DNA from 2 places in the Dietzia sp. JS16-p6b genome. Region 1 is predicted to be linked to the other one. Evidence: riboswitches for the same ligand, from Rfam matches in the RefSeq annotation. Region 1 holds a riboswitch; the other holds the start of a gene.
What was found. Region 1 has a riboswitch for cobalamin ahead of CT688_RS00915 (energy-coupling factor ABC transporter permease). Riboswitches for the same ligand answer to the same signal wherever they lie in the genome.
Positions count from the first base shown of each region.

Region 2: linked by a shared signal. The riboswitch ahead of CT688_RS05385 (hypothetical protein) and the one ahead of CT688_RS00915 (energy-coupling factor ABC transporter permease) in region 1 are both predicted to bind cobalamin.

Region 1 covers NZ_CP024869.1:195,006-200,485, reverse strand. The annotation lists gene CT688_RS00930 (energy-coupling factor ABC transporter ATP-binding protein) at 1-423, opposite strand, end outside; gene CT688_RS00925 (energy-coupling factor transporter transmembrane protein EcfT) at 420-1,148, opposite strand; gene CT688_RS00920 (energy-coupling factor ABC transporter substrate-binding protein) at 1,164-1,526, opposite strand; gene CT688_RS00915 (energy-coupling factor ABC transporter permease) at 1,523-2,263, opposite strand; cobalamin riboswitch at 2,299-2,512, opposite strand; gene CT688_RS00910 (transcriptional regulator) at 2,533-2,823, opposite strand; gene CT688_RS00905 (sodium-dependent bicarbonate transport family permease) at 2,838-3,857, opposite strand; gene CT688_RS00900 (winged helix-turn-helix domain-containing protein) at 4,163-4,465, shown strand; gene CT688_RS00895 (3' terminal RNA ribose 2'-O-methyltransferase Hen1) at 4,511-5,480, shown strand, end outside.
Region 2 covers NZ_CP024869.1:1,186,312-1,191,791, forward strand. The annotation lists gene CT688_RS05365 (alpha-amylase family glycosyl hydrolase) at 1-641, opposite strand, end outside; gene CT688_RS05370 (globin) at 677-1,072, opposite strand; gene CT688_RS05375 (HNH endonuclease) at 1,287-1,898, shown strand; gene CT688_RS05380 (undecaprenyl-diphosphate phosphatase) at 2,035-2,961, shown strand; cobalamin riboswitch at 3,108-3,297, shown strand; gene CT688_RS05385 (hypothetical protein) at 3,337-4,146, shown strand; gene CT688_RS05390 (iron ABC transporter permease) at 4,143-5,255, shown strand; gene CT688_RS05395 (ABC transporter ATP-binding protein) at 5,252-5,480, shown strand, end outside.

The sequences.
Region 1 (5,480 bases):
GTCGGCGAGGTCGGTGATCGCCAGCGCCGCCAGGGCCTCGTCGACCCGATCGGCCACCTCGGCCCGATCCAATCCGAGGTTCACCGGGCCGAAGGACACGTCGGCCCGCACGGTCGTGGCGAAGATCTGGTCGTCGGGTTCCTGGAGCACCATCTGCACCGACTGCCGCAGGCGGGTGCGGTCGGCGCGGCGGTCACGGACCCGCTCCCCGTCCAGCTCCAGCTCCCCGGCATCGAGGCGGTTCAAGCCCACGAGCAGCCGCATCAGCGTCGTCTTGCCGCTGCCGTTACCACCGAGCAGCGCCAACCTCGCCCCGGCGCGGATCGTCAGGTCGGCGCCGTCGAGCACGGTGTGGGTGTGGTCTCCGAGGGCGTCGAGACGCCGGTAGGAGAACCGGGCGCCGCGCAGCGCGAGGACGGTCACGTGAGGACCCCCAGTATCGAGACGGACGCGAGAACCAGACAGATGACGAGCACGCGGGTGGCCGAGATCGGGTCCGTCTCGGCGAGCACCGCGGTCTCGCCGCGCTCGGCGCGCATGGACATGGCGTCGTCGATCGCCCGTGCCCGCCTGACGGACAGGACGAAGACCGAGGCGAACTGCGTCCCGACAGAGGTGATCGCGGCCCGGGCGGTGCGGTGTCCGAGCCTGAGATCGTGGGACTGCCGCAGCGTGCGGGCGGCGTCGATGAGCAGCCCCATGAGACGGTAGGTGGTGTCGACGACGTGAGCCAGCGGGGCGGGCAGTCCGGCCCGCCGGCCAGCGGCCAGGAGGTCGGCGACGGGCGTGGTGCACGCCAGGGTGATGGTGGCGGCCGTCGCGGCGATCGCCCTGGTCACGGTCCGCAAGGCGGTGTCGACCCCGGCCGGATCCACCACGAGGCGCCACTCCGTCAGGTCCAGGAAGAGCGGACCGGTTCCCAGGACCAGGAACGCGACGGGCGCGAGCAACGCCGCGACATAGATCCTGGCGGGGACGCGGGCCAGCACCAGTGCGCAGAAGCAGCAGACGGCCAGGATCGCTACGTGACCCACTGGTGGCGGCACCAGCAGTGCCGCCACCAGCAGACCGCCGAAGAGCAGCAGCTTCTCGACTACCGGGAGGCCCGACCAGCGGTTGTGGGACGCCGCGAGCTCGAGTGGGTTCACCTGGCGCCCGGTCTGTCAGTGTCCGGTCGAACCCGTGGCCGCCGCCGACGGGGTCGCCCCGCCCGGCACGCTCTCCCGACGCTGCCTGCTGCGTGTCCGCAGGACGCCGAGCCCGTAACCCACGATCCCGCCGCCGATCCCGGCCTGGAGGGCGAACACCCCCGATTCGACCTCCCCCGGCAGCTCGGGCAGAAGCGGCTCGAACCACGGCTCGTAGTCAGGAGAGACCTCGCTGATGGTCCCTTCGGCCTGCCCGTCCGCACCCTCGAACTCACCGCCCGCCCCGGCGCCGTAGACCAGGGACAGCACCGTGATCGCGAACGCGACGGCGACCAGTCCCACCAACACCCACACGCTGACGTGCTTCCTCCCGCTCATCGCACCGTCTCCGTGGCCTCGACCCGATCGGTACGATCCCCGGGATCCGCGACGGTTCCCGCGTCGGCGAGTCGCGCCCTCCGGAAGAAACCCACCAGATCGAGTTCACGGGAGGCGATGCGCAGGAGAACGCTGACGATCACCACGACGATGAGGGCCTCGACGACCGCCAACGGGATCTGGGTGATCGCGAAGACGGCGAGGAACTCGGACATCGAATACCACACACCGTGCTCGGCGCTCGGGAACGCCAGCGCGAGCTGCGCGCTGGTCACCAGGTAGGTCACCAGGTCGGCGAGGAACGCGGCCACGAACACCGCACCGAGCAGTGGCACCGCGACGCGTCGGCACAGGACGAACGCGCCGTAGGCGACCCACGGCCCGGCGACCCCCATGGAGAACACGTTCGCGCCGAGCGTGGTGAGGCCCCCGTGCGCGAGCAGCAGCGCCTGGAAGATCAGGACGACGGTCGCGACGAAGGCCATGACCGGGGGCCGGAAGATGATCGTCCCCAGGCCGGTGCCGGTGGGGTGCGAGCTGGACCCCGTCACCGACGGGAGCTTGACGGCCGACATGACGAACGTGAACGCCCCGGCCACGCCGAGCAGGACGCCCGCCTCCGGAGTCCGGCGGACCGTCCTGATGACCTCGCGCGCGCCGTGGATCACGAACGGTGCCGCGACCGCCGTCCATGCCAGGGCGTGCACGGAGGGGAGGAAACCCTCTGCGATATGCATTTGTCTGAGACCTTTCTGCCCGTCACCTCGCGGGCACTCGTGGTGGCAGCCACGGCCGGTCTCCTGGCTCACGGGTTCTCCCGGTCCACCCCAGAAGGGATACACCGGATCGCCGCCGGTCCGCCTTCCCACCCACACGACGCGTGCGAGCAGTGGCACAGAGGACCTGCGACATCAATCCGTTCACAGTGGCGAGGGCCGCCCCGGTCTCACACCGGGTTCCCGAGCACCGCAGCTGAGCAGATCCTAGCCCCCTCCCGGGCGCCGGCTCAGTACCGCACCGACTGGGCGTCCGAGACCAGACACATGCCACCGACGGACTTCAGAAGGGGGCGCAGCGACCGGAGGACCTCGTCGATCCGGTCGGGGTCGACCGCCACGAGCACGAAGGTGTTGTCGAAGGTGGAGAAGGGGTCCCCCCCGCGCTCACCGTGCTGGCCCCGCCCGTAGATCCCCGGGATCACGGTGCGATGGGTCAGGCCCAGCGAATCCAACGCGCCGAGGAACCTCCCGGCGACCCCGGATTCCACCACCAGTTCGATCCGTTTGACGTCTCTCATGGGATCTCCTCGCCTCAGGCGCCCAGGTGCTGGGCGACGGTGTAGTAGAGCGGAATGCCGAGGACGATGTTGAACGGGAACGTCACGGCAAGGGCCATTGTGAAGTACCGGGACGGCCGCGCTTCGGGGATCGCGTAGCGCACCACGGCCGGGACGACGATGTAGGACCCGCTCGCCGCGAGCACGGCGAGCATGGTCAGGTCGCCGACCGGGAGCCCGGCCAGTGCACCCAGGGCCAGCGCCATCGACGCTCCGATCAGGGGCATCACGATGCCGAACCCGATCAGGAACGGGCCCACGTCGCGGACCTCGCGGAGTTGACGGGCGACGAGCAGGCCCATCTCGAGCAGGAAGAAGGCCAGCAGGCCCTTGAACATGTCGTTGACGAACGGGGACATGGACTCGCCGGCGTCGGCCCCCACCATGGTGCCGATCACGAGCGACCCGATCAGCAGCAGGTGCGCGCCGTCGGTGAACGCCTCGTGCAGGATCGCCCGCATCGACAGGGGTGCCCCCGACGCGGGACCGGGGGCTCCGGCCCCCGCGTCGCCCGCCATCTGAGCTGAGCGTTGACGTGACCGGGCCCAGGTGGCTAGAAGCACCGCCATGATGATCGCGGGCGATTCCATCAGCACCAGGGCGACCGTCATGTACCCGCCGGGTTCCTCGCCACGGGCGGTCACGAACTGCGTCGCGGCGATGAACGTCACCGCGCTGACCGACCCGTAGGTGGCGGCGATGGCGGCCGCATCGAACTCGTTCACTCTGCGCCGCAGGACCAGGAAGCCCAGCGCAGGGATCACCAGGGCCAGGAGCAGAGCGATGCCGATCACCGCTGCGGCGCGGCCGGTCAGACCGGTCTCGCGGAGAGCCTGGCCGCCCTTGAACCCGATCGCCATCAGCAGGTAGAGCGACAGGAACTTGGTGACGGGGGCCGGTATCTCCAGATTGGAGCGCACCGCGGCGACGAACAGCCCCAGGAAGAAGAACAGGATCGGCGGGTCCGTGAGGCTGCCGAGAATGCTGAGGTCCACTGCGTGTCTCCTGATCAGTCCGGAGCCCGGTCGCCGCGACGCGGGACGACCGGAACCCCGTGGTGGCGCGCGCTCCGCTGCCCCGACGTGGTAACAGGACGAACAATACACGATTTCTATTGCCTGTTTTATGATGGGCTAAATCTGTGTCGTGTGTCACGCGCACCTCTCCCCCAAGGGCCGAGCCTCTCCCGCACCGCGAAGGGACGCCCCCGTGCCGTGCCCACATGCGTACAGGGATTCGCGTAAGGCAACATGGCACTCGGAAGTCGTCGGTGACGGCCGGATGTAGACGGGGTGACGCAGTGGCGGAGTGGACGTTTCTCACCAACCACGCCCACGTCCTGCTGTGCATCGCGCAGGATTCCGAGACGCGGCTGCGCGACATCGCCGACGCGGTCGGGATCACCGAGCGGGCCACCCAGCGGATCGTGGCCGAGCTGGAGGAGGCCGGGTACCTCCAGCGCATCCGGGACGGGCGCCGTAACCGCTACAGCCTGAACCGGGACCTGCCGCTGCGCCACCCACTCGAACGTGAGCACATGGTCGGCGAGATCCTCAGCGTGCTGGGAGCCCCACGGACGCACGCGGCCCACGGGGACGAATGACGCCGCGTCGCGGCGCCGGTTCGGCGGCTCGGGCAGACTGGCCGGATGTTGCTGACGATCACCGCCCGCCGCTCCGAGGCGCTCCCCACGCCGGGTGATCTGGGTTTCCTGCTGCACAAGCACCCCGACAAGGTGCAATCCTTCGGCGTGTACGCGGGCACGGCGCACGTGTTCTACCCCGAGGTCAGCGCGCAGGCGTGCACCTCCGCGCTGCTTCTGGAGGTCGATCCGGTCGCTCTGGTCCGCGGCCGCTCCGGGCGCGGTGACGCGTTCGCACTGGGGCACTACGTCAACGATCGCCCCTACGTGGCGTCGTCGCTGCTGGCGGTGGCGATGGGAAAGGTGTTCCGGTCAGCGCTCAACGGACAGTGTGTCGGCTACGAGGACCTGGTCGATGCTCCCCTGGATCTGACGATCTCACTGCCGACGGTGCCCGGTGAACCCGACCTGGTGCGCCGGTTGTTCGCGCCACTGGGATGGGACGTCCGGGCCGAGCCGATCGCGTTCGATGCCACCAGGCCCGAGTGGGGCCCGGCGCCGCTGGTGGGTCTGACGTTGACCGGGTCCGTGCGGCTGACGGACGCCCTCAGTCACCTCTACGTCCTGCTCCCCGTCCTCGATGAGGCCAAGCACTACTGGGTGGGCCGGGACGAGGTCGACAAGCTGCTGCGTGCCGGTGACCGCTGGCTGCCGGGGCATCCGGAGCGGGATCTGGTGGCACACCGCTACCTGGCCGGACAGCGAGATCTACGCGAGGACGCGCTGTCCCGTCTCGCCGGACTGGACGACCGCGCCGCAGAGTCCGCACATGACGCCGCGACACCGGACTCCGCCGGGACCCCTCGTCCCCTGGTCAGACTGCGTCACGACGCTGTCCTGGACGTGGTCCGTGATCTGGCGCCGGGCACGATCGCCGACGTGGGCTGCGGTTCAGGCGCCCTGCTGGGCGGCCTGCTCAAGGTCAAGGGAGTGACACGCGTGATCGGCACGGAGGTCTCCGACCTCGCCCTGTCCA
Region 2 (5,480 bases), 990 kb from region 1:
GGCAGGTCGGCCAGGTCGTCCGGTTTGGCCAGACCGTGCGCCACGTCGATCCGGAACCCGTCGACCCCCAGGTCGAGCCAGAAGCGCAGGGTCTGCTCGAGGTCGTCGCCCACGTCGGGGTGCGACCAGTCCAGGTCCGGCTGCTCGGGCGCGAAGAGGTGCAGGTACCACTGCCCGGGCGTCCCGTCCGGTTCGGTGATGCGCGTCCAGGCCGGCCCACCGAACACCGAGGGCCAGTTGTTGGGCGGCCTGGAGCCGTCGTCACCGAGGCCGTCGCGGAAGAAGTAGCGCTCGCGTTCCGGACTGCCCGGGCCGGCCCCCACCGCCGCCGCGAACCACGCGTGTTCGACGCTCGTGTGATTGGGCACCAGGTCCATGATCAGGACCATCTGCGCGGCGTGCAGCGCCTCCACCAGTCGCCGCAGCGTCTCGACGTCACCGAACAGGGGGTCGACGTCCCGCGGGTCCGAGACGTCATAACCGTGGTCGGCGCCGGGGGACCTCATGATGGGGGACAGCCACACCCCGTCCACTCCCAGCAGTTCCAGGTAGCCGACGTGGTCGATCACCCCCTGTAGGTCGCCGTAGCCGTCCCCGTCGGCGTCGGCGAAGGAGCGCGGGTAGATCTGGTAGAGGACCATGTCCTCCCAGGGCCGCGTGGAGTGGGCCGGCGACGTCACATGCCCTCCGGGGTGTTGACCATCATGGCGGCGGCGCGGGTGAAGTACTCGACCATCGCCGCCCGGTGCTCGTCGTCCAGGGTCTCGCGGTCGATCGTGTCCACCGCGGCGAGCATGTGGGTGAGCCAGGCGTCATGCGCCGCCCGGTCGACACGGAACGGGTTGTGGCGCATCCGGAGTCGGGGGTGGCCGCGCTGCTCGGAGTAGGTGGTGGGGCCGCCCCAGTACTGCTCCAGGAACATCCGCATGCGGTCCTCGGCCGGACCCAGGTCCTCCTCCGGATACAGCGGCCGCAGCACCGGGTCGTCCGCGACCCGCAGGTAGAACTCGTGGACCAGCGCCCGGAAGGTCTCCGCGCCGCCGATCTCGTCGTAGAAGGTAGTGCCGCTCATGCCCCCCATCATGCCCGTGGGATCCGCCAGGGGGACCGATCCCACCACCCGTCGGCCCCGGTCGCCGGGGGCGACGCGGGCGAGGCGGCTGACCTGTGCGCGGCGATAGCACACGAAGTGTTCATCGAGGGTGCATCATCGTTGCAGGCGAGGTTCACTACGGACCCGGTCGCTGATGGTGGACTGGGCACGGGCAGATGAGTGGAGACCGACCATGGGCACAGCCGTGCGCGAGAATTCGGAGTACCGACAACCGGGGTCACGAGCCCCCGTTCGACTCGAACGCGTCCCCGACCCGCACGTCCCGCTGACCGCCGCGCCGCGGGTCCTCCTGCTCAATGCCGGTTACGAGGCCCTCACAGCCCTTCCCGCTCGTCGCGCCGTGGTGATGCTGCTCGGCGGCAAAGCGGTGGTGGTCCATGACCACCCGGACGAGATCCTGGTCCGATCGGTCGACACGGCCGTCCGCGTGCCCTCGGTGATCATGCTCCGCGAGTACGTCCGCATCCCGTACCGTGCGCAGGTGCCCATGACGCGGGCCGCCCTGATGCACCGCGACTCCCACCGGTGCGGGTATTGCAACGCGCGCGCGACCACCATCGACCACGTGATCCCGCGCAGCCGCGGGGGCGCACACGAATGGGAGAACTGTGTGGCCTCCTGCGCGCCCTGCAACCACCGCAAAGCGGACAAGCTCCTCTCCGAGCTGGGATGGGAGCTCCGGGTTCCGCTGGTGGCACCGAGGGGCCGGACGTGGCGGCTCGTGTCCCAACTGCGCGAGATCGGCCCGTACTGGGAGGACTACCTGTACCTCGACGCCGCCTGAGGGCCATCCGGCACGTGCCCGCGGGCCCGACCACCGAGGTGGTTACGGTGTGAGGTATGCCTGATTCTCCGCTTACTGCCGACAATGCGTCCGCCGGGGCCCGGTCGGTCGGAACGACGGCGGAGCATCACGCTCGATGAGTCTGTGGGAATCGGTCCTCCTGGGAGCGATCCAGGGACTCTTCATGTTCATCCCGGTGAGCTCGTCCAGCCACCTGGTGCTGGCGCAGCAATGGCTGGCGGCCGAAGGGTCGCCTCTGCCCGCGCCGGACACCCCGGAGATGATCCTCTACAACCTGGTGGTGCACCTCGGCACGATGGTCTCCGTCGTCGTGGTGATGTGGCGACCGCTCACGCGCCTGCTCAACGGCATCTGGCGCGAACTGGGGCTGTGGCGTCGCAGGCGCACGCTGCGTCACCTGATCCATCTGCGGCTCGCGCTGCTGGGCCTGCTGACCACGGCGATCACCGGGGTCCTGGGGCTGGTCATCCGCGCCTACGGCACCGACGTCTTCGTCACGCCGTGGGCTGTGGCGCTGATGCTGCTGATCACCGGCGTCGTGCTCTGGTGGTCGGACTCGGTCAAGACGACCTGGCGCGGGGCCACCCAGATGACGGTGCTGGTCGCCGTGGTGATCGGTGTCGCCCAGGCGGCGGCGCTCTTTCCCGGCCTGAGCCGGTCTGGGCTGACCATCGCCGCGGCGCTGGCTCTGGGTATGCACCGGCCACTGGCAGCGCAGTTCAGCTTCTTCGTCGCCATACCCACCATCCTCGCCGCCACCGGCGTGCAGTCGCTGAGCCTGCTCGATCCCGCCGCCTTCGACGGCGGGCTCTCGCTCGGGTGGCAGGACTACGTGCTGGGATTCGTGGTGGCCGCCGTCGTCGGTGCGGGAGCGCTGTGGTTGGTGCTACGGCTGCTCTATCGCGGGCATTTCCGGGTCTTCGCGGTGTACGTGGTGGCCCTGGCGCTGTTCGTCCTGATCACCCAGCCGGACTTCGGTGACGCCCCGCCGGTGGATCAACTGCCGCTCGATCAGGATCAGGTCGCCCTTCACCACCAGTGAGCTCCGGTGCGACTGCCGGGGGTCAAGTCCGTGGGGAGCCCCGCGCGCAGGGCAGCACCCCACGGCAGCACCCGGGCCGCTCGACCCCAGACCCGTGATCGCGCGGCCTCCGGGCGTCCTGACCAGCCCGTCTGTTATCGTCCACAGTGGAACCGACCGCATCCGGCTTCCCTTGACGGGGACGATCGGATGCCAGGGAACCCGGTGAGATTCCGGGACTGGCGCGCAGCGGTGTGGGGTACCGAACCGACAGGATGCCACTGGAATTCGTTCCGGGAAGGCGTCGGGGAGGGCTGATCCCGAGTCCGAATACCTGTCGGTTCCGCGACATCCGAGCGAACCTCGCGCACAGGTTCCGAAGAGACAAGGCCACCCGTGTACTCCACGTATGGGCCCGTCGGCATGGGGATCAGCGCCCTGGCCGAGCGGGCGCTCGAGGCATCGCCCGTCCCTCATCGATCTCGACCCGACCCCGGCGACCCGGACTGGCGGAGCGTCACCGAGCTCTGCGAACCCGCGACATGGCAGGAGCTCGGTCGGCGATACTCCCACAGTCTGGGGACCCCGCACGCGGCGCCCGGGCTACTGTGCTCGCTCCAGCACTACGCCGGCCGGGCTCTCGGCCTCATGGTGGCGGCGTGGTGTGCGGACGGGACACTCCTGCATCCGGGCCATGACCGCTGGTGGGCACTGATCGACCGCGCCGGCGCGACACTCCAGGTGTCGCTGCCCGACACTCCGGTTCTCGGTCGCGAGCAGGACCCCGGCGCACTGGTCGACAGCATCCGGAGTCACGTCGATCCCCTGGTGGATGCGTGCGTGGACGCCGGCACCGTCACACGCAGGGCCGCTCTCGGGGGAATCGCGGCCTCGTGCGCTGGCGCATTCGGGGCCGCGTACCGGACCGTGGGGGGTCCACGGCGACGCGCGGTCGAGACGGACGCCGACGTCGTCACCGGCGCGTTCTCCGATCGACCGCTGGTGACGATGATCCGCTTGGGTGGCACGCCCGCGTTGGTGCACGACCGGCATTCGTGCTGTCTCATCCGGTTGGGAGCGCAGAGGTCCGAGTGTGACTCGTGTCCCCGGGTCCCCGAGGCGCAGCGGCGTTCGCGGCAACGGCACCGGCAAGAGCAACGGTTGCGGCGGGACCGTGGAGGCGTCCCAGGGAAGAGCACCCGATGACGGGCCTCGGGGTGGGCGTTCGTCCGAGCCGTCGGTCGCGGCCTGTCACCGACGCGGGCTCGGCCTCGTTCCGTACCGCCCGCAGGCTCCCGCCTGTCCCACTGGCGATCGTGCTCACCGCCCTGACGGCCATCAGCGTGGTCAGCTCGGTCGCCTTCGGTGCCGAGCACATCCCGGTCGGCGACGTGTGGCGGACGGTATGGGCGGCGATCACCGGCGGCGAGGCCGAGCGTGCGCACTCCATCATCATCCTCGACCTGCGGCTTCCCCGGTCGGTGCTCGCCGCGGTGGTGGGTGCGGGTCTCGCGCTCGCCGGAGCTGCGATGCAGACCCTCGTACGCAATCCCCTGGCCGACCCGTACCTCCTCGGGGTATCGGCGGGGGCCGCGGTGGGTGCCACCGCGGTGATCACGCTCGGCGTCTTCGGCGGTCTCGGCGTGTGGGCGCTGTCCGGGGGGGCGTTGCTCGGCGCGTTGGGAGCGACCGTGCTCGTCTATGCGGTCGCGAGCGCCACGGGTGGGCTCACCGCGCTGCGGCTGATTCTCGCCGGAGTCGTGTTGTCGGCGGCGTTCACCGCGGTGTCGTCGTTCATGGTCTTCGTGGCCACAGACTCGCGGGCGGCCGAGACGGTCATGCACTGGATGCTCGGCAGCGTCGCCGGGGCGACGTGGTCCACGGTGCCCCTCGCGGCGGGAGTCGTCGCGGTGGCTCTGGTGAGCGGGCTGCTCCTGCACTCGTGGCTCGACGCGTACGCGACCGGGTCCGACACGGCGGCCTCGCTCGGGGTGCCGGTGCGCGCGCTCCGGATCGGGCTGTTCGTCGCGCAGGGCCTGCTGGTGGGGGTTCTCGTGGCCGTGGCCGGGGGCGTCGGATTCGTGGGTTTGATCATCCCCCACGCCGCCCGCCTCGTCGTGGGTGCCACGCATCGCGCGATGCTGCCCGTCGCCGCGGCGGGGGGAGCACTCTTCCTGGTGTGGGTGGACGTGGTATCCCGGGTGATCGCCGCCCCCCAGGAGATGCCGCTCGGAATCGTCACAGGGATCATCGGTGCGCCGATCTTCCTGCTGCTCATGGGACGCCGCGCCTACACGTTCGGGAGCGCCTCGTGACGGGGGCGGGCGCCGTGCGCCTGGTCGCGGACGACTTGTCCTGTGCGAGGGGCAGGCGGATCGTCGTCTCCGGCGTTCATCTCGAGGTGCCGTCCGGATCGCGGCTCGCGCTGGTCGGTCCGAACGGCGCGGGAAAATCGACACTGCTCAGGGTGCTGGCGGGTCTGGACGCCCCGGTCTCGGGTTCGGTGACCGTGGACGGGGTCGACGTGCACAGGATGCGGT